DNA from 4 places in the Nocardioides sp. J9 genome. Region 1 is predicted to be linked to each of the others. Evidence: riboswitches for the same ligand, from Rfam matches in the RefSeq annotation. Region 1 holds a riboswitch; each other region holds the start of a gene.
The links. Region 1 has a riboswitch for cobalamin ahead of L615_RS11520 (hypothetical protein). Riboswitches for the same ligand answer to the same signal wherever they lie in the genome.

Region 1 (3,530 bases):
GGCGCAGGCCCCGGACCCGGTGGAAGCGTCCCTCGGGGCCGCCGCGCAGCTGCTGGGCAGCACGCACGCGGGCAGCGCTGTCCGCGAGCTGGGGCAGGATGTTGATCGCCACGGTCATCGCCGTGCCGATCTCGTAGAGCGCCGGCGGCAGCGACTTCATCAACCGCTTCGGGTTCGCCAGTGCGTTGGCGGCCCCGACCGCGATGAGCAGGGTGGCCAGGCGCAGGCCCTCGTAGGTCGACGCGAGCAGCTCCTCGCGGGTGAACGGGCCGAGCAGGTCGATGCCGGCCACCCAGTCGGGCAGTGCGATCGTCGGCAGGCTGAACAGCACGTGGCCCGGGGTGTTGCCGCCGAGCAGGATGCGGAACAGGACGCGCACGGCGACCACGACGACGCCCAGCCACACGTAGAGCCGGAAGGAGCGGGCCCACGGCTGGTCGGAGCGGCAGGACAGCACCGTCAGCGTGATCCCGGCCAGCAGCAGGCCGAGCAGGAACGGGTTGGTCGTGAACGACGTCCCGACCGCGAGCCCGAGGGCCCAGGCCCACCAGGCGACGGGGTGCAGGTCGCGGGCGATCCTCACGACCGCGCCCGCCTGATCGGCACGACCGCGGCGGCGCCGAGGACCACCACGCCACCGGCGAGGAGCAGCCACGGGAAGCCGTCGTCGTCGTCGTCCCGGCCGTTGTCCGCCGCAGCCTCGACCTCTGCTGCGGTGGGTGCGCTCTCCGCCGGGGCGGTCTCCCCGGGCGGGGTGACGTCGCCGTCGCCCTCGTGCCAGACGAAGGCGAGGAAGGAGCCCGGGTCGAGGTCGAGCGACGTGACGCCGAGGCTGGCGTAGGACCACTCCGGCTCGTCACCCGGCGGCGACCACCACAGGCTCCAGTACGCGTCGCCCCTGGTGCACGGGCCGTTCGCCGGCTTCCCCGCGACCCGGCACACGAAGCCGTTCATGCCCGGTGCCGGGGAGTCCTCGGTCGGGAAGCCGGCGTCGTGGAAGAGCTGGCTCGCCGGGCCGCCGCCCTCGACACACACGGTCCGGCTGCCACCACCGAGCTCGGCGAAGTCGACGACGACCGTGACCTCGGTGGGCGCGCACGCGCCCCCCGCCGCGGCACCGGCGGGTGCCGCGGCGAGGGACGGGAGCGCGAGCGCTGCGAGGAGCAGGCTCAGGAGGCGGCCGGGCACGGCGCCTCCGGGGCGTCCTCGTCGAGCGCGAGCAGGGCGGGCACCGACTGCGCGGTGGCCAGGCGCCACTGGTACTCGGTCTTCGCGGTCAGGCCGCGCTTGCCCGCCGCAGCCAGGGTGAGGTCGTCGAAGGCGATCGCGCCGGCGTCGGCGCCGACCTTGCCCTCGCACTCGCCGAGCTGGTGCGCGCGGACCCAGGCCGCGGCCTTCGCCGCCGCCTCGTCCTCACCGGCGAGGAGGAGGGCCCACCCGGCCATCCCGGTGCTGTTGGCGTTCGGGACCAGCTGGCCGTCGCCACCGGAGAACGAGCCGTCCTCGGCCTGCTGGCTGAGGATGTAGTCGATGCCCTCGGCCAGCGCCGCGGCCAGCTCCTCGTCGTCCTCGGCGAGGTCGTGGAGCAGCACGTAGGTCAGTGCGGTGGTGTCCGCGGGCTCCGGCTTCGCGTCGGCGCACGCCTGCTCCTCGGCGTCTGCCTCGGGGAAGTAGAGCCGGAAGAAGCCGCCGTCGCACTGCTGCTGGAGCAGGAAGCCGCGGGCGGCGTCCGCCTCGTCCGACCCGGCGAGCGTCAGGCCGCGCACGGCCCACGCCTGGCCGAAGCCGTTGGCGTAGTCGCCGAACTCGCTCTTGTCGCTGATCCGGCCGGTCGCGGGACCTTCGTCCGCCGTACGCTCCTCGAGCTGCGCGACCAGGTCGAGGCCGCCGAAGTCGCGCGGGTCGGCACCCTGGTCGACGGCGAACGACAGGAGCTTGCCGGTCGAGCCGGACCACACGTCCTTGCCCGGGCTGGTGTAGGCCTCCGCACCCTCGGCCAGCGCCTCGGTGATCGTCGTCAGCGCCGGGCTCTCCGGGTCGACCGCCCGCAGCGCGTAGGCCAGGTCGACCGTCGTGCTGTGGTCGTCGGTCCCGAACTCGCGGTTGTGCAGCAGGCCGCCCTGCAGCTCGCCCTCGAGCCACGCCGCGCCGGCCAGCGCCGCCTCGGTCGGCTCGCCCGGCTCCGTGGACCCGTTCGTCGCGCCCGCGGGCGCCTCGTCCGCGGCCTTGCCGTCGTTCTCCTGCGAGCAGGCCGCGAGGCCGAGCCCGGCGACGAGCGCGAGCGCTCCGGTGGCGGAGGCCGCCCGGCGAGCGATGGGGTGCATGTTCGTTCCTTCCCGCTGCACGAGCGGGAGCACCAACGTGGTGACATCCCGCTGCTTTCCACGACAGCGTTGGTGTCAGGACATCCGTGGCAGGTACTCCGGCTTGCCACCCGAGGGCGGCCTACGGTTGCGGGTCAGCGCCGGACTTGGACCGGCTTCCCCCGCCAGGGACGTGATTGAGTTCTTGCGCGAAGCGTACCGCGACCTCGCCCTCCCGCCTCCTTGGCGAGGCCTTGGTGGACAGCGGCCGTGGCCTGGCGCACGTTGGGAGGGGGTCGCCGGGTGCGGCGTAGCGCTCGCTGCGGTGGTCGGCCAGTGGTTGCGCAGGAGGAGCGCGGGTCGGTCCCGGTGGGCTAGCGGTCGCGCGGCCGCTACAGCTCCGAAAGGCAACGACGAGGAGGCTGGGCGGGTGGTCGGGGCCGCCTGTCGGCCTGCGGTCGCGTAGGCGGAGCGGTCGGTGTCGGCGGGCTTCGGTCGCGTAGCCGGTACAGCTCCGAAAGGCAGCGACGAGGAGGGCTGGGGAGGTGGTCGGGTCCGCCTTTCGGCTCGCGGTCGCGTAGGCGGTCGTGGGCTGGTCTTTCTGGGCGCCGGTCTCCCGGTGGTTGAGGTGCGACGAGCGCCAGCGAGGAGCCTCGAAACCACCGGCCTTGAAGGCGGGCTGTGGATCGTAGATCCTTGGAGAATCCCCAGTCCACAGGCGGGTTTCCGGCGAATCAAAGTGTCGGTGGTCTCCGGAAGAATCCCGTCATGGAGCTCGGAACCAGCCCTTCGTCGAAGGTCTCGACAGCATCGCTGCTGTCGTGGATCGCCGACGATGCCGAGGCCCGAGCCCACCTCGAGATCCGCGAGTGGAAGCACATCGTGGCATGGGCCCACGCCAACACCGTCGACCAGCCCGACGAAGCAGCCACGGTCCGGGACGGCTTCCTCGACACCGGCATCCCCATCGCCGGCCCCGGCACACCCCTGGTGTCGGAGTTCGCGCTGATGGAGCTCATCGCCGTGCTGGGCCGCACACCCGACGGTGGTCGGCTCTACGTCGGCAAGATCCTCGAGTGCGCCTGGCGACTCCCCGAGCTCTACACCGCGGTCCTCGACGGCAACCTCGCCCCCTGGCGGGCGCTGCGGATCGCCGAGCTCACCCACCCCCTCACCCAACGGGCAGCAGCCTGGGTGGACCACCAGCTCGCGATCGCCGTGGAGTCG
Region 2 (4,867 bases), on a different contig from region 1:
CGGTGGCGAGCGCGCTGCTCGTCGACTACGTGCTGACCGTCGCGGTGTCCATCTCCGCCGGCGCCAACTACGCCGCCTCGGCGATCCCGTCGTTCCAGCACCACGAGGCGACCGTGGCGGTGGTGATGGTGCTGCTGCTGGTGGCGATCAACCTCCGGGGCATCCGGGAGTCGGGATCCTTCTTCGCGGTGCCGACGTACCTCTTCATGTTCGCGATCCTCGGCATGTGCGCCTGGGGCTTCCTGGAGATGGGCACCGGCACGTTGCCGATGGCGGAGAGCGCCAGCCTCGAGATCACGCCGAAGGAGGGCTGGGAGGAGCCGCTGACCACGTTCGGCCTCATCATCCTGCTCGCCCGCGCGTTCTCGTCCGGCTGCGCCGCCCTCACCGGGGTCGAGGCGATCTCCAACGGGGTCCCGGCGTTCCGGCGGCCGAAGAGCCGCAACGCCGCCACCACGCTGCTGATGCTCGGGATGATCGCGGCGACGATGATGATGAGCGTCATCGTGCTCGCCAAGCAGATGGGCGTGAGGTACGTCGACCCGCACGAGCTCGAGCGGCTGACCCGCGACGGCGTCCCGCTGCCCGAGGGCTACGACCAGCACGCGATCATCGCGCAGATCGCCGACGCGGTCTTCCACGACTTCAGCCCCGGCTTCTACTTCGTCGTGGTCGTCACCGGCGTGATCCTCGTCCTGGCCGCCAACACCGCCTTCAACGGCTTCCCGGTGCTCGGCTCGATCCTCGCCAAGGACGGCCTCGCGCCGCGCGCCCTCGGCGCCCGGGGTGACCGGCTCGCCTACAGCAACGGCATCGTCTTCCTCGCCGCGATGGCGATCGTGCTGATCCTCGCCTTCGACGCCGAGACGACGAAGCTGATCCAGCTCTACATCGTCGGCGTCTTCGTCTCGTTCAACCTCAGCCAGCTCGGCATGATCCGCCACTGGAGCCGGCACCTCGCGACCGAGCGCGACCCGGCCGAGCGGCGCCGGATGATCCGCTCGCGCGCCATCAACGCCGTCGGGCTGTCCCTGACCGCAGTCGTCCTCGTCGTCGTGCTGCTGACGAAGTTCCTCGCGGGCGCGTGGATCACCGTGCTCGCCATGGCGTTCTTCTTCGCCGTGATGCGCGCGATCAAGGGCCACTACGACCACGTCGAGCGCGAGCTCGCCGCCGACGAGACCGACAAGGCACTGCCGACCCGGGTGCACGCGATCGTGCTGGTCTCCAAGCTGCACAAGCCGACCCTGCGGGCGCTGGCGTTCGCCAAGGCGACCCGGCCGAACGCGCTCGAGGGCGTCTACGTCTCCGTCGACGAGCGGGAGACCGCACGACTGATGGAGGAGTGGGACGACCGCAACACCGGCGTCCCGCTCAAGGTGCTCCACTCGCCGTACCGCGAGGTGGTGCGGCCGATCGTCGAGTACGCCACGGCGATCCGGCAGGCCAACCCGCGCGGCGTGGTCGCCGTCTACATCCCCGAGTACGTCGTGGGCCGCTGGTGGGAGCAGCTGCTGCACAACCAGACCGCGCTGCGCCTCAAGGGCCGGCTGCTGTTCACCCCCGGCGTCATGGTCACCTCGGTGCCCTACCAGCTGCGCTCGTCGGAGATCGCGGCCGAGCGCGAGGCCCGCGAGGAGCACCGGGTGCGTCCCGGTGACCTGCGCCGGGGCCGGGTCGACGAGCGGCGCGACCGCCAGGTGCCACGGTGAGCCGCCCGCAGCGCCGTCCCGCTCGCCGGGGGCGGCCCGGTGGACCGCGCGCCCGCCAGGCCCGGGGAGCCTCCGTCGTCGGTCGCCGCTTCGAGGCCGAGGTCGGCCCGGTCGCCCACGGCGGCCACTTCGTCGCCCGCGTGCCCACCGGTGACGGCGACGAGCAACGCGTCGTCTTCGTCCGCCACGCGTTGCCGGGGGAGCGGGTGCTCCTGGAGGTCACCGAGGGCACCGAGGGCGACCGGTTCTGGCGCGCCGACGCCGTCGAGCTGCTCGGTGACCCCTCGCCCGACCGGGTCACCCCGCCCTGCCCGTACGCCGGCCCCGGACTCTGCGGCGGCTGCGACTTCCAGCACGTCGACCTCGGTGCCCAGCGCCGGCTGAAGGCCGACGTGGTCCGCGAGCAGCTGCGCCGCGTCGCCCGCCTCGACGTGGACGTCGCCGTCGAGCCGGTCCCCGGCGACGAGGCCGGCCTGCGCTGGCGCACGCGGCAGCGCTACGTCGAGCTGCCGGGCGGCGGGCGCGGCATGCGCAAGCACCGCTCCCACGACGTCGTCCCCGTCGACGAGTGCCTGCTCGAGGCGCCGACCGGTCCGTCGTACGCCGTGGCGGGGCGGGCCTTCGAGGTCGCCGACGGCGGCTTCTGGCAGGTCCACCCCGGCGCCCCGGGCGCCCTGGTCGACGCCGTCCTCGCCGCGGTCGACCCGCAGCCGGGGGAGTCCGTGCTCGACCTCTTCGCCGGCGTCGGCCTGTTCAGCCGCTTCCTGCTCGACGCCGTCGGCCCCACCGGCCGGGTGGCCGCCGTCGAGGGCGATCGCGCCGCCTCCGCGCTCTCCGAGCGCAACTGCCCCGGCGTCGTCGCCCGCGCCGGCGACGTGGCCACCGTGCTCGCCGGTGGCCTGCCGCCGGAGTGGGACCGCGTCGACCTCGTCGTCCTCGACCCGCCCCGGGTCGGCGCCCGCCGCGAGGTCGTGGAGCAGGTCGTCGCCCGCCGGCCCCGGGCCGTGGCCCACGTCGCCTGCGACCCCGCTGCGCTGGCCCGCGACGTCGCCCTCTTCGCCGAGCACGGCTACCGACTGGTCACGCTGCGCGCCTTCGACCTCTTCCCGATGACGCACCACGTCGAATGCGTTGCGTTGCTGGAGCCTGCGGACGTCTGCGCCCGGCCGCGCTGAACGATCGTGCAACAGGCCCGACAGCGGGCCGTCGTGCCGGCGCGGTATCGTCACGATCAGCCAGTCGTACTCCCACGTGGAGTCAGGGAATCCGGTGAGAATCCGGAGCTGACGCGCAGCGGTGAGGGGACGGGACGGACATGCCGGCAACGGCAGCCACTGGGGTCTGCGGATCCTGGGAAGGCGTCCGCGCCCGGTTGATCCAAGTCCGAAGACCTGCTGGCCCTGACGACAACCGTCGTCGGGTCATGGTGGGTCCCGCGTACGGACCCGGACTCGAAACATGGTGATCTCCGGTGACTCGTTCACGGCCCGACCGTTGCCCCGGCGCTCTGCGCCCCTGGTCCGCTGATGACGGACTCCTGGTCCGGTTGCGACTCCCCGGCGGCAACGTCAGTGCGGACGCGTTGCTGGCCCTGCTCGACGTGGCCGAGCGTCATGGCGATGGACACGTGCACGTGACCACGCGGACCAACCTGCAGGTGAGGGCCCTTCCTGCGGTGCCCGGCACCCACCGCCTGACCGACACGGTGCTCGCGGCCGTCGAGGAGACCGGCCTGCTGCCCAGCCGTACGCACGACCTGGCGCGCAACGTCATGGCGTCGCCCCAGACCGGGCTGGCCGGCGGGCGTGCAGACCTGCGCCCCGTGGTAGGTGCGCTGGACGCTGCGCTGCTGGCCGCACCTGCCCTCGGTGCACTCCCCGGGCGGTTCCTGTTCGTGCTCGACGACGGGCGCGGCGACCTGCTCGACCGCACCTGCGACCTCGGACTGGTCGCGCTCGGCCCCGACGAGGCGCAGCTGCGGATCGGCACCGGCTGGGGTCCGGTCGTCCCGCTCGACGGCGTCGAGGAGCGGCTGGTCCACCTGGCTCTGCGTTTCCTCGAGGTGCGCGGCGAGGGGCCGGGGGCTGCGTGGCACGTCCACGAGCTGGCGTCGCAGCTGGTCGAGCCCGTTCCTGCGTCGGCGCAGCTGCCGGACCGGTCGCCCCCGCTGCCGTACGGCTCCGTCCCCGGCGGGGAGCACGTCCCCGTGCCGGAGGACGGCCTCGACCGCCCCGCCGTGGAGCGCCTGTGCGCCGCGGCGCCCGAACTCGTCGTCACCCCCTGGCGTGGCGTTCTCGTCCCCGAGGAGTCCTCATGAACAACCTGTCCACGTTCCAGCCTCGTCGTCCGGGGCGCCACTACCCGTACATCGACCGGGGTGCGGCGATCTACGTCGACTCGTTCGCCACGATCCGTCGCGAGGCCGACCTGTCGCGGGTGCCGGGGAGCGCAGAGAAGCTGGCGGTGCGGATGATCCACGGCAGCGGCCAGGTCGACCTGGTCGACGACCTCGTGATCCACCCGGATCTCGTCCCGGCGGCCCGCGCAGCCCTCGAGGCGGGAGCGCCGATGCTGTGCGACGCCACGATGGTGGTGAAGGGCGTGACGCGCAGTCGGCTTCCGGCCGACAACGAGGTGCTCTGCACCCTCAACGACCCGGAAGTTCCTGACCTCGCGGAACGCTGGGGCACCACCCGCACCGCCGCGGCCGTGTCGCTGTGGGAGCCCCGCCTGGAGGGGGCGGTGGTTGCCATCGGCAACGCCCCCACGGCGCTCTTCCACCTGCTCGAGATGCTCATCGACGGGGCCCCGCGCCCCGCGGCGATCGTCGGCTGCCCGGTGGGGTTCATCGGGGCGGCCGAGTCGAAGCAGGCCCTGGAGGACCTGCGTTCCGAGCACGGCATCGACATCCCGTTCGTCACGGTGCGTGGCCGTCGCGGTGGTTCCGCGATGACGTCGTCGGCCCTCAACGCACTGGCCCAGGAGCAGGAATGAGCACCCCCACCGTCGTCACCGGCCGATTCTCGGGGGTCGGTGTCGGCCCGGGCGACCCGGAGCTGATCACCCGCAAGGCCGCGCGTCTGATCGAGAACGCCGACGTCATCGCCTACCACGCTGCGCGCGGCAAGCTGTCGAACGCGCGACGCATCGCAGCC
Region 3 (4,867 bases), on a different contig from region 1:
CGGGGGCCTACCTGGACCCCAGGGTGCTTGTCCACTGCGGCCCGCAAACAACGTTGGTCGACACCCAGGACCTGGACCTCGACCAGATCACCGCGCACCTCGTCGACGGCTTCAACGCTGGCCGCCAGGTCGTGCGCCTCACCTCCGGCGACCCGTCGCTGTACTCCGCCCTGCACGAGCAGACGAGCCGGCTGGACGCTGCCGGGGTCACCTGGCGGGTCACGCCCGGCGTCCCCGCGTACGCGGCGGCGGCCGCCCGGGTGGGCAGCGAGCTGACGGTGCCGCTGGTGGCGCAGTCGGTGGTGCTGACCCGGACGCAGGCAAGGTCCACCCCAATGGGAGATGGGGAGTCGCTGGCCCAGTTCGCCGCCACCGGTGCAACCCTGGTGCTGCACCTGGCGATCACCCGGACCCGGGCGCTGATGGCCGAGCTCGAACCGGTCGTCGGGGGAGACTGCCCGGTAGTGATCGTGTACCGGGCCAGCCAGCCGGAGGAGCTGGTGCTGCGCGGAACCGTCGACACCATTGCCGATCAGGTGGAGGCGGCCGGGCTGCGTCAGGCGGCTGTCATCCTCATCGGACACGCGCTGGCTGAGGCGCCTGCCCGCGCAGGAGGGGAGTCGTACCTGTACAGCCGCGAGCGGGACAGGCTGACGAAGCGACCCTCGTAGAACATGGTCGTTGCGTGACGCCTCCCTACGGGTTCAGAGGCGCAGGCTCCACTGCGTCACGGTCCGCAGGGGCGTCCAGCCGGTGAACGTGCCGACGGGGTGCGTCGTCTCGACCGCGAGGCGGGTGAGCTCGCCGCCGTGCGTCCGGTAGGCCTCGGCGAGGAGTGACTCCGTCTCGAGCGTCACACCGTGCACGACGAGGCGTCCGCCCGGACGCAGCGCAGCCAGGCACGCGTCGAGGACGCCGGGGTGCGTGGCTCCGCCGCCGATGAAGATCGCGTGCGGAGGCTCGAGACCTGCGAGCGCGTCAGGGGCGCGACCCTCCACCACACGGAGGTCGGGCACGCCGAGACGCGTCGCGTTGCGTGCCACTCGGGCGGCGCGCACGGGATCTGCCTCCACCGCGGTCGTGCGGCAGGTGGGGTGGGCGCGCATCCACTCGATGCCGATCGAGCCGGCACCTGCGCCGACGTCCCACAGGTGCTGACCGGGCGCGGGGGAGAGACGGGCCAGGGCCGAGGCCCGAAGGTCGCGCTTGGTGAGCTGCCCGTCGTTCTCGAAGGCTTCGTCGGGCAAGCCGGCCACCCACGACGAGCGCCACGCCGAGTCGCCCGCGGGGATCTCGATCGCCAGGACATGCAGCGGSGGGKSGGTGTCGGCGGCCGTCGCAGTCCACTCCTGGGCGGTCTTCGTGGACCGCGACTCGGTGTCGGTCCCGAGGTTCCCGAGCAGGGTGATGACAGCGTCAGGATGGCCCGTCTCGGTCAGCAGCCGGCCCACGATCGAAGCTGAGTGCGACCCGGACGTCAGGACCAGGATCCGCCGCCCCGGAGCGACCTCGCGCAGCACCCGCGCCTCGTGTCGTCCGACCAGCGTCACGACGACTGACTCCTCGGCTGACCAGCGCATACGTGCTCGCGCCAAGGCCACGGACGAGACCGCGGGGATGACCAGGACGGCCTCGGCGCCGAGGGCGCGTACGAGTGTCGTGCCGATGCCCGAGACCATCGGGTCACCGGACGCCAGGGCCACCACCCGACGTCCGCGCAGCTCGTCGAGCAGAGCCGGCAGGGAAGGCGCGAGCGGCGAGGGCCACGGGCGTCGTTCCTGCCCCGGCACCGGGGCCACGAGGTCGAGGTGGCGTCGGCCACCGAGGACCACGTCCGCCTCCTGAAGGAGCGTCTCCGCAGCCGGCTGGAGCGACCCGTCGGCCCCCACTCCCACCACGGTCACGAGGTGTCCACGGGGAGGGGCCGTCACGTCATCCACGAGTCGGGAGGCTATCGTCAGCGCAACACGTGAGGTGCCCCCGCGCCCCAGCCATCGGAAACGGTGGGGACGAGCAACGGGGAGAATCTGGGAAGCCGGTGAGAGTCCGGCACAGGCCCGCTGCGGTGAGTCGAGCACTCCGTCAGGAGTGACTCGGCAAGTCCGAAGACCGGCCTCGCGTGAGCCAATCCATGGCCTACGAGCGGGAGCCTCAACGTGCCACTGAAGTACCCATTTTCTGCCGTCGTCGGCTGCGAGTACGACCCCACGACCGCCTCCGGTCTCGACGACATGGGCCTCGCCCTCGTGCTGAGCTCGATCAGTCCGGAGATCGGCGGCGTGCTCGTCCGCGGCGAGAAGGGCACCGCCAAGTCGACGACGGTCCGGGGGCTGGCCGAGGTGCTGCCCTGGATCGAGGTCCGCGACGGCGACCGGTTCTCCGCCGACCCGCACGACCCGGCCGCGACCTCGCCCGACCTCCTCGCCAGCTCCGGTGCGGTCGTGAGCCGTCCGGTCCGTCTGGTGGAGCTGCCGGTCGGGGCCACGGAGGACCGGGTGCTCGGCTCGCTCAACCTCGAGAAGGCGCTCACTGCCGGCGCCGTCGAGTTCGAGCCCGGGCTCCTGGCTCGCGCCCACCGCGGCGTCCTGTACGTCGACGAGGTCAACCTGCTCCACGACCACCTCGTCGACCTGCTGCTCGACGCCGCCGCCACCGGCCAGGTGACGGTCGAGCGGGACGGCGTCTCGATCGGCCACAGCGCCCGGTTCGTGCTGATCGGCACGATGAACCCGGAGGAGGGTGAGCTTCGCCCCCAGCTGCTCGACCGCTTCGGCCTCACCGTCGAGGTGGCCGCCCCACGCGATCCCGCCCTGCGCGTCGAGGTGGTGCGGCGCCGCCTCGCCTTCGACCGCGACCCCGCGGGCTTCGTCGCGCGGTACGCGGCCAGCCAGGCCGAGCTCACCCGACGGATCGCGCTGGCTCGCGAGCGCGTCGAGGAGGTCACCCTGGGGGAGGCGGCGATGCTCAAGGTCGCCGAGGTCTGCGCCGCCTTCGAGGTGGACGGCCTGCGTGCCGACATCGTCACCGCCCGAACGGCCGTGGCGCACGCCGCCTGGGCCGGCCGTCGGTTCGTCACTCGAGCAGACATTCGCGCCGCGGCCCTGCTCGCACTTCCGCACCGCCGTCGCCGCAACCCCTTCGACGCCCCCGGCCTGGACGAGAAGCTGCTCGACGAGGTCCTCGGCGACGACGAGCTCCCCGAGCCGCCGCCGGAACCGGACGGGCCCACGGACCCCACCGACGGTCCCGAGGACAGCCAGGACCCGTCCGAGGACCCCGCGTCGCCGTCCGACGGCTCCGGGGCCGACGCCGGCAGCCCCGACGAGGTCCCGACCGACGGCAGGGACGACGTGCCCGAACCGGCCGGTGCCGAGGCGGACGTCCAGGCGCCATCCGCGCCGCCGGCGCCGCACCCCCCGGGGGAGGGCAGCTCCAGCACTGTGGCGGCCGAGTCCGCGTACCGACCGCGTCTGTTCACCGTCGACGGGGTCGGCCGAGGTACGCCGGGGCGCCGTAGCCGCGCCCTTGGCGCCAGCGGCCGCCGGGTCGGCGCCACCCGAGCTGGTGGGACCGGGACGCTCCACCTGGTGGAGACCCTGCGAGCCGCGGCGGAACGCTACGCCACCGGATCGACGCGTGGGCCGGGTGGGCGCTTCGCGCTCGCGGCGGTCGACCTGCGCACCGCCGTACGCGAGGGGAGGGAGGCCAACCTCCTGTTGTTCTGCGTGGACGCGTCCGGCTCGATGGCTGCCCGGCGTCGCATGGTCCAGGTGAAGACCGCGATCCTGTCGCTGCTCACCGATGCGTACCGACGCCGGGACAAGGTGGCGATGATCAGCTTCCGCGGCACTGACGCGGACGTGACCCTGCCACCCACCGGGTCGGTCGAGGTGGCCGCAGCCCTGCTCGACGAGCTCCCGGCCGGGGGGCGCACCCCTCTGGCGGAGGGTTTGCTGACCGCGGCGGACGTCGTCCGGCGGGAGCGGCTCCGGGACGACCGACTGCGGCCGCTGCTCGTGGTCGTGACGGACGGCCGCGCCACCTCCGGGGCCGACGCCGTCGACCGCTCCCGGCTGGCGGCGGCCCACGTCGCGGCGATGCGGGTCCCCAGCGTCGTCGTCGACTGCGAAGAGGGGCCGCTGCGGCTCGGGCTCGCGCGCATTCTCTCCGGCCACCTGCAGGCCGAGCACGTCCCCATGGCCCGGGTCAGCGCGACCGGCCTCGTCGACGTCGTGAACGGGCGGGTGGCCTGATGGGCTCGCTGGCGCCCCTGCTCCCCGGCACCGTCGCGCTGGTCGGCGGTGGCCCCGGCGACGCCGGCTTGATGACGGTCGCCGGACGGTCCGCCGTCGAGCAGGCAGACGTCCTGCTGGTCGACCATCTCGCGCCGGAGGAGGCGCTGGCCTGGGCCCGACCCGACGCGCTCGTCGTGGACGTCGCGAAGCTGCCGCGCGGGGCCTTCACCCCGCAGGAACGCATCAACGACCTCCTCGTGGAGCACGCTCGACGCGGTCGCCGCGTCGTCCGTCTCAAGGGTGGCGACGGGTTCGTCTTCGGCCGCGGGATGGAGGAGGTCCTCGCCTGCACCGAGGCGGACGTCCCGGTGCGTGTCATCCCCGGCGTCACCTCGTCGGTGGCCGTCCCCGCGCTCGGCGGCATCCCCGTCACCCACCGCGGACTCGTCCAGGGCTTCAGCGTCATCTCCGGACACGTCCCGCCCGGGCACCCCTCCTCCACTCTCGACTACGGGGCCCTCGCTCGCTCCGGCACCACGCTGATCGTCCTCATGGGCGTGGCCACCCTGCCGGCGATCACCGAGGCACTGATGGAGAACGGGCTCGACCCAGCCACGCCTGCGGCGGTCATC
Region 4 (4,867 bases), on a different contig from region 1:
GGAGCGGCTGACCGGGCGCCCGGTGCACGGCGTCCTGCCCTGGCACCCGGACCTGTGGCTCGACTCCGAGGACGCCCTCGACCTCGAGGGCCGCCGCAGCAGGGACGGCGCCCGCGTGCGGGTCGCGGTCGTACGACTCCCCCGGATCAGCAACTTCACCGACGTCGACGCCCTGGGCCTGGAGCCGGACCTCGACGTCGTCTTCGTCTCCGACCCGCGCGACCTCGCCGACGCCCACCTCGTGGTGCTGCCGGGTACGCGCGCCACGCTCGCCGACCTCGCGTGGCTGCGCTCGCGCGGGCTCGACGCCGCGATCAAGGCCCACGCCGCGGCGGGTCGTCCGGTGCTCGGCATCTGCGGCGGCTTCCAGATGCTCGGCCGCACGGTCAGCGACCCCAACGGCGTCGAGGGGGCCGTCGGCGCGCACGCCGAGGGGCTGGGCCTGCTCCCCGTGACCACCACGTTCGCCGTGGAGAAGGCGCTGCGCCTGCCCGTCGGCGAGGCGCTCGGGGCGGCCACGACCGGCTACGAGATCCACCACGGGCGGATCAGCCGCGACGCAGGCGCTGAGGAGTTCCTCGGCGGGGCCCGCTCCGGTCAGGTGTTCGGCACGATGTGGCACGGCAGCCTGGAGGGGGACGCCTTCCGGGCCGCCTTCCTCGCCGAGGTCGCCGCCCTGGCCCCCTCCGGCGCCAGCTTCCCGGCCGCACGGGAGCGCCGGATGGAGCTCCTCGCCGACCTCGTCGAGGAGCACCTCGACGTCGAGATGCTGCTGGCGCTGGCCCGTGACGGAGCGCCTGCTTCGCTGCCGGTGCTCACCGTCCCCGCTCTCCCACAGGAAGGTGCACGATGAGGGTCCTGCTGCTCGGAGGCACTGCGGAGGCGCGCGACCTGGCCCAGCTCCTGGTGGAGGCCCGGGTGGACGTCACCTCGTCGCTCGCCGGGCGCGTGGCACGTCCGCGCCTACCGGTGGGACCGGTCCGCATCGGCGGTTTCGGCGGCGTCGCGGGCTTGCGGACCGCGCTGGCCGACTACGACCTGGTCGTGGACGCCACCCACCCGTTCGCCCGTGGCATGAGCGCCAACGCCGTCGAGGCCTGCGCGGCCGAGCAGGTACCGCTGCTGCGCTTCGAGCGTCCCGGCTGGGAGCCGGATCCGGCCTGGCGGTACGTGCGCACACACGCCGAAGCAGCGCAGGTGGCGGCAACACTGGGGCAACGTCCCTTCCTGGCCGTCGGACGGCAGGAGCTCGCCCGCTTCGTGCCCGAGCTGCGCGAGGCTCCGGTCCTGGCCCGTGTCGTGGACGCCCCCGACGTCGACCTCCCTGCGCGGTGGCGGCTGCTCACCAGCCGCGGGCCGTACACGCTCGAGGGCGACCTCGCGGTCATGGCCGACCACGGCAGCGACGTCCTGGTCACCAAGGACTCCGGCGGGACGTACACCTGGCCCAAGATGCAGGCCGCTGCGCAGCTCGGTGTCCCTGTGGTCGTCGTGGAACGGCCGGAGCCGGACCCCCGCGCGCAGGTCGTGCACGCGGTGGGCCCGGCTCTCGAGTGGGTGCTGTCGCACCGCTGACTCAGACGACCGCCTTCGCGGTGGTGTCGACCCGCCCGAGCAGCCACGTCAGGGCCACGCCCAGGGCGCCCCAGAGCGCGGCCAGGGTGAGGACCGAGGAGATCCGGAACTCCCACAGCACGTCGGCGGGGAAGGCACCGAGCTCGTTGACCGTCGGCATGGCGAGTGCCGCGACGGCGACCACGATGACGTAGGCGACCCCGGCCACGACGACACCGGTCCACGCGCCACGTGCGGCGGCGAGCCAGCGGCCCAGAAACACCGTTGCGACCATCGCGACGATGGAGATCAGCGCGAAGGCGAAGTAGTACGCGGTGCGCGACCCGATGGTGTCACCGCTGCCCACGGCCGGCGGAGCAGCCGGGTACTTCAGGAAGGGCACCAGCGCGTAGGCGACGAAGCCGAGTGCGGTGACCAGTGCGGTCGAGCCGACGATCGTCAGACGTCCCAGACGTCCAGCGACGGCGGCGGCGATGAGGGCGATGATCCCGCCCAGGGCGACGCCGATGGCGATCGTCGCAGTGGCCAGGCCCCAGGTCTTCTGGGTGGTGCGGGTGATGCCGCCCTCCTCCTCGTCACCGTGCGAGTGGGCGTGCCCCTCCTCCGTGGCAGCCGCGGCGTGCGTGTGGTCGCCGTCGCCCTCGGCGTGGGTGTGGACCTCGTCCGCGCCGCTCTCGGCCGGAACCTCCGCTGCCGCGGCCTCCTCCAGGCCGATGGCGGTGTCGATCGGCGGCTCGCCGACCGTGAAGGCCACGCCGAAGGCCACGATGCCGGCGATGAGGCCCGCGAGCAGGCCGCGGACCAGGAAAGTACGTGCGTTCACTTGTGATTCCTGTTTCTGTGGTCGTCGAATGAGCCGTGCACGCAGCACGACGCGCCCGACGCCCCAGCGCCGTGATCGGCGCAGGGGTCGGGAAGGGAGACCGCACTCAAGGGCGGTCGGAGCTCAGCTGTGCTGACCCAGCGAGGGGTCAGTGGCAGGGGTAGCCAAGCAGGTGACGACCGTCGTGGACCCACTCGTGCACGGCGGTGCCGGCGAAGAGTGAAACCGCACCCTGGTCGATGCTGACGAAGAAGACGACCAGCACGGACAGCAGGCCGAAGAACAGTGCCCACGGGGCGAGCTCACGAAGGTCGACCGTCGGGATCTCGACGGCGGGAATGGCGGTGGCACCGGACAACGGCGCGGCAACAGCGTGCGACATGTTTCCTCCTCAGGGTTCTGCGCCCTGGTGGTGTGGGGATGGACGAACGCCCGGGTCTGACTTCACCCTCCGAGGACGGTGTCACAGCAGCGCGACTGTGCCGGACTCTCACCGGCTTCCATGGCATTCGCTGGGGCCAGCGTACGCGGCGTGCCGCCCCCTGAGGACGCCGACCCACGGACTGGTACGGTGCCGGTGCCGTGGTGCACGGGAAGCCGGTGGAAGACCGGCGCGGCCCTCGCCACTGTGAGCGCGGAGTTCCGCGACCTCACCGACACTCCGGTGTCGGGACCACTGGGTGCACACCTGGGAAGGTCGGTCGCAGGACGGCGATGCGCGAGCCAGGAGACCGGCCACGGCGCGTTTCGTATCCAACGAGGTCCTTGGAGAAAGATCCCATGATTCGCCGTGCCGCCATGCCCGGACTGTCACTCGCCGCAGGCGCCGTCCTGCTCCTCGCCGGTTGCGCCGGCGCGCCAGAGAAGGAGACGGCGACCGCTGAGAGCGGCGACCGCTTCCCTGTCGAGCTGGTCAACTGCGACCACGAGGTCGTCGTGGCGTCCACGCCCGAGCGTGTGGTGACTCTGAACCAGGGCGCCACCGAGGTGGTGCTCGCCCTCGGGCTGGGTGACCGCCTCGCCGGCACCGCCTACCTCGACGACGCGATCTCGGACCGGTGGGCCCAGGAGTACGAGCAGGTACCGGTGCTGGCCGCGGAGTACCCCACGAACGAGGCTCTCCTGGAGGCAGAACCCGACCTGGTGTACGCGTCGTACGCCTCCGCCTTCGACAAGGGCGTGGCGGGTGACCGCACCGTCCTGGCTGGCTCGGGAACCCAGTCGTACCTGTCCCCCTTCGGCTGCCCGGACGAGAGCCAGCGCCCGGCCCCGACCTTCGACGCCGTGTGGCAGGAGCTGGACGACGTCGCGGAACTGCTCGGCGAGCCCGGCACCTCGAAGGCGCTCGTGTCCGAGCAGAAGGAGACGCTCGAGAGCATCCGCGACGCTGCACCCGGTCAGGGCCTGACTGCCCTGTGGTACGACTCAGGTGACAAGACGCCGCTGGTCGGCGGCGGCCAGAGCGGACCACAGCTGATCCTCGACGCGGTCGGTGCCGAGAACATGTTCGACGACATCGAGCGGGGTTGGGGCGAGGGCAGCTGGGAGGACGTTCTGGCAACCGACCCCGACGTCATCGTCCTGGCGGACGCCAGCTGGTCGTCGGCCGAGGAGAAGAGGGCCTACCTGGAGAAGGACCCCGTGCTGAGCGAGCTCACCGCCGTGAAGAAGGGCGCGTTCGTGACCGTGGCCTACTCCGAGGCCACGCCCGGAGTTCGCATGGTCGACGGCGCGGCCTCGGTGGCCAGCCAGCTGGCGGATCTCGACCTCCGGCCGTGAGTGTGGCCCGCCTCGCAGCGGGCCGGGCAGTCGTCGTGGTGACGCTCACGGCGGCGGCACTCGTGGCCAGCGCTGCGGTGGCGCTCTCCCTGGGATCGGTGGACGTGCCCGTGGCACGCGTCCTGGCCGTTCTCCTGCGCCGGCTCGGGGCGGGCGGGGAGGTCACGGTCCTGGAGGACCAGCTCGTCTGGCAGCTGAGGCTGCCACGAGTGATGGGGGCGATGGCGGCAGGGGCGGTCCTCGCCCTGTGCGGGGCCGTCCTCCAGTCCCTCACGCGGAACGACCTGGCCGACCCCTTCCTCCTCGGCGTCTCGAGCGGCGCCACGGTGGGCGCGGTGACCATCATGGTCCTGGGCATCGGAGTAGGCGGGCTCGTCGCCAGCGCGGCCGTGTCCGTGGCCGCATTTGCCGGGGCGCTGGCCGCACTCGCCGTGGTCCTGGTGATCGCGTCCGCCGGCGGTCGGGGGCTGAGCCCGCACCGCACCGTGCTGGCCGGCGTCGCGGTGGCCTACCTGTGCAGCGCTTACACCTCGGTCGTGGTCATCATGCACGGCGAGGGCGATGCCGCCCGCAGGGTTCTGAGCTGGACGCTCGGCTCGCTCGCGGGGCTCCGGTGGGACAGCACCCTCGTGCTGCTGGGCGCGGCGCTGGTGGCGTTGGTCTGGTTCTTCGCCTATGCCGAGCGGCTGG

Region 2: it holds a riboswitch for cobalamin, as region 1 does, so the genes downstream of both, L615_RS12795 (nitrite reductase) here and L615_RS11520 (hypothetical protein) in region 1, are expected to answer to the same signal.
Region 3: it holds a riboswitch for cobalamin, as region 1 does, so the genes downstream of both, L615_RS12820 (VWA domain-containing protein) here and L615_RS11520 (hypothetical protein) in region 1, are expected to answer to the same signal.
Region 4: it holds a riboswitch for cobalamin, as region 1 does, so the genes downstream of both, L615_RS12860 (ABC transporter substrate-binding protein) here and L615_RS11520 (hypothetical protein) in region 1, are expected to answer to the same signal.

Annotation. Positions count from the first base shown of each region.
Region 1 is NZ_VLJQ01000073.1:45-3,574, reverse strand. Features, by position in the region: gene L615_RS11530 (energy-coupling factor transporter transmembrane protein EcfT) at 1-583, opposite strand, end outside; gene L615_RS11525 (hypothetical protein) at 580-1,188, opposite strand; gene L615_RS11520 (hypothetical protein) at 1,170-2,324, opposite strand; cobalamin riboswitch at 2,395-2,542, opposite strand; partial or broken gene L615_RS11515 (hypothetical protein) at 3,072-3,530, shown strand, end outside.
Region 2 is NZ_VLJQ01000077.1:89,035-93,901, forward strand. Features, by position in the region: gene L615_RS12785 (APC family permease) at 1-1,712, shown strand, start outside; gene L615_RS12790 (class I SAM-dependent RNA methyltransferase) at 1,709-2,887, shown strand; cobalamin riboswitch at 2,932-3,126, shown strand; gene L615_RS12795 (nitrite reductase) at 3,184-4,029, shown strand; gene L615_RS12800 (precorrin-8X methylmutase) at 4,026-4,706, shown strand; gene L615_RS12805 (precorrin-2 C(20)-methyltransferase) at 4,703-4,867, shown strand, end outside.
Region 3 is NZ_VLJQ01000077.1:95,360-100,226, forward strand. Features, by position in the region: gene L615_RS12810 (cobalt-precorrin-4/precorrin-4 C(11)-methyltransferase) at 1-671, shown strand, start outside; gene cbiE (precorrin-6y C5,15-methyltransferase (decarboxylating) subunit CbiE) at 705-1,940, opposite strand; cobalamin riboswitch at 1,956-2,133, shown strand; gene L615_RS12820 (VWA domain-containing protein) at 2,163-4,253, shown strand; gene cobA (uroporphyrinogen-III C-methyltransferase) at 4,253-4,867, shown strand, end outside.
Region 4 is NZ_VLJQ01000077.1:106,314-111,180, reverse strand. Features, by position in the region: gene L615_RS12880 (cobyric acid synthase) at 1-853, shown strand, start outside; gene L615_RS12875 (cobalt-precorrin-6A reductase) at 850-1,575, shown strand; gene L615_RS12870 (CbtA family protein) at 1,577-2,398, opposite strand; gene L615_RS12865 (CbtB-domain containing protein) at 2,547-2,780, opposite strand; cobalamin riboswitch at 2,835-2,900, opposite strand; cobalamin riboswitch at 2,965-3,153, shown strand; gene L615_RS12860 (ABC transporter substrate-binding protein) at 3,179-4,177, shown strand; gene L615_RS12855 (iron ABC transporter permease) at 4,180-4,867, shown strand, end outside.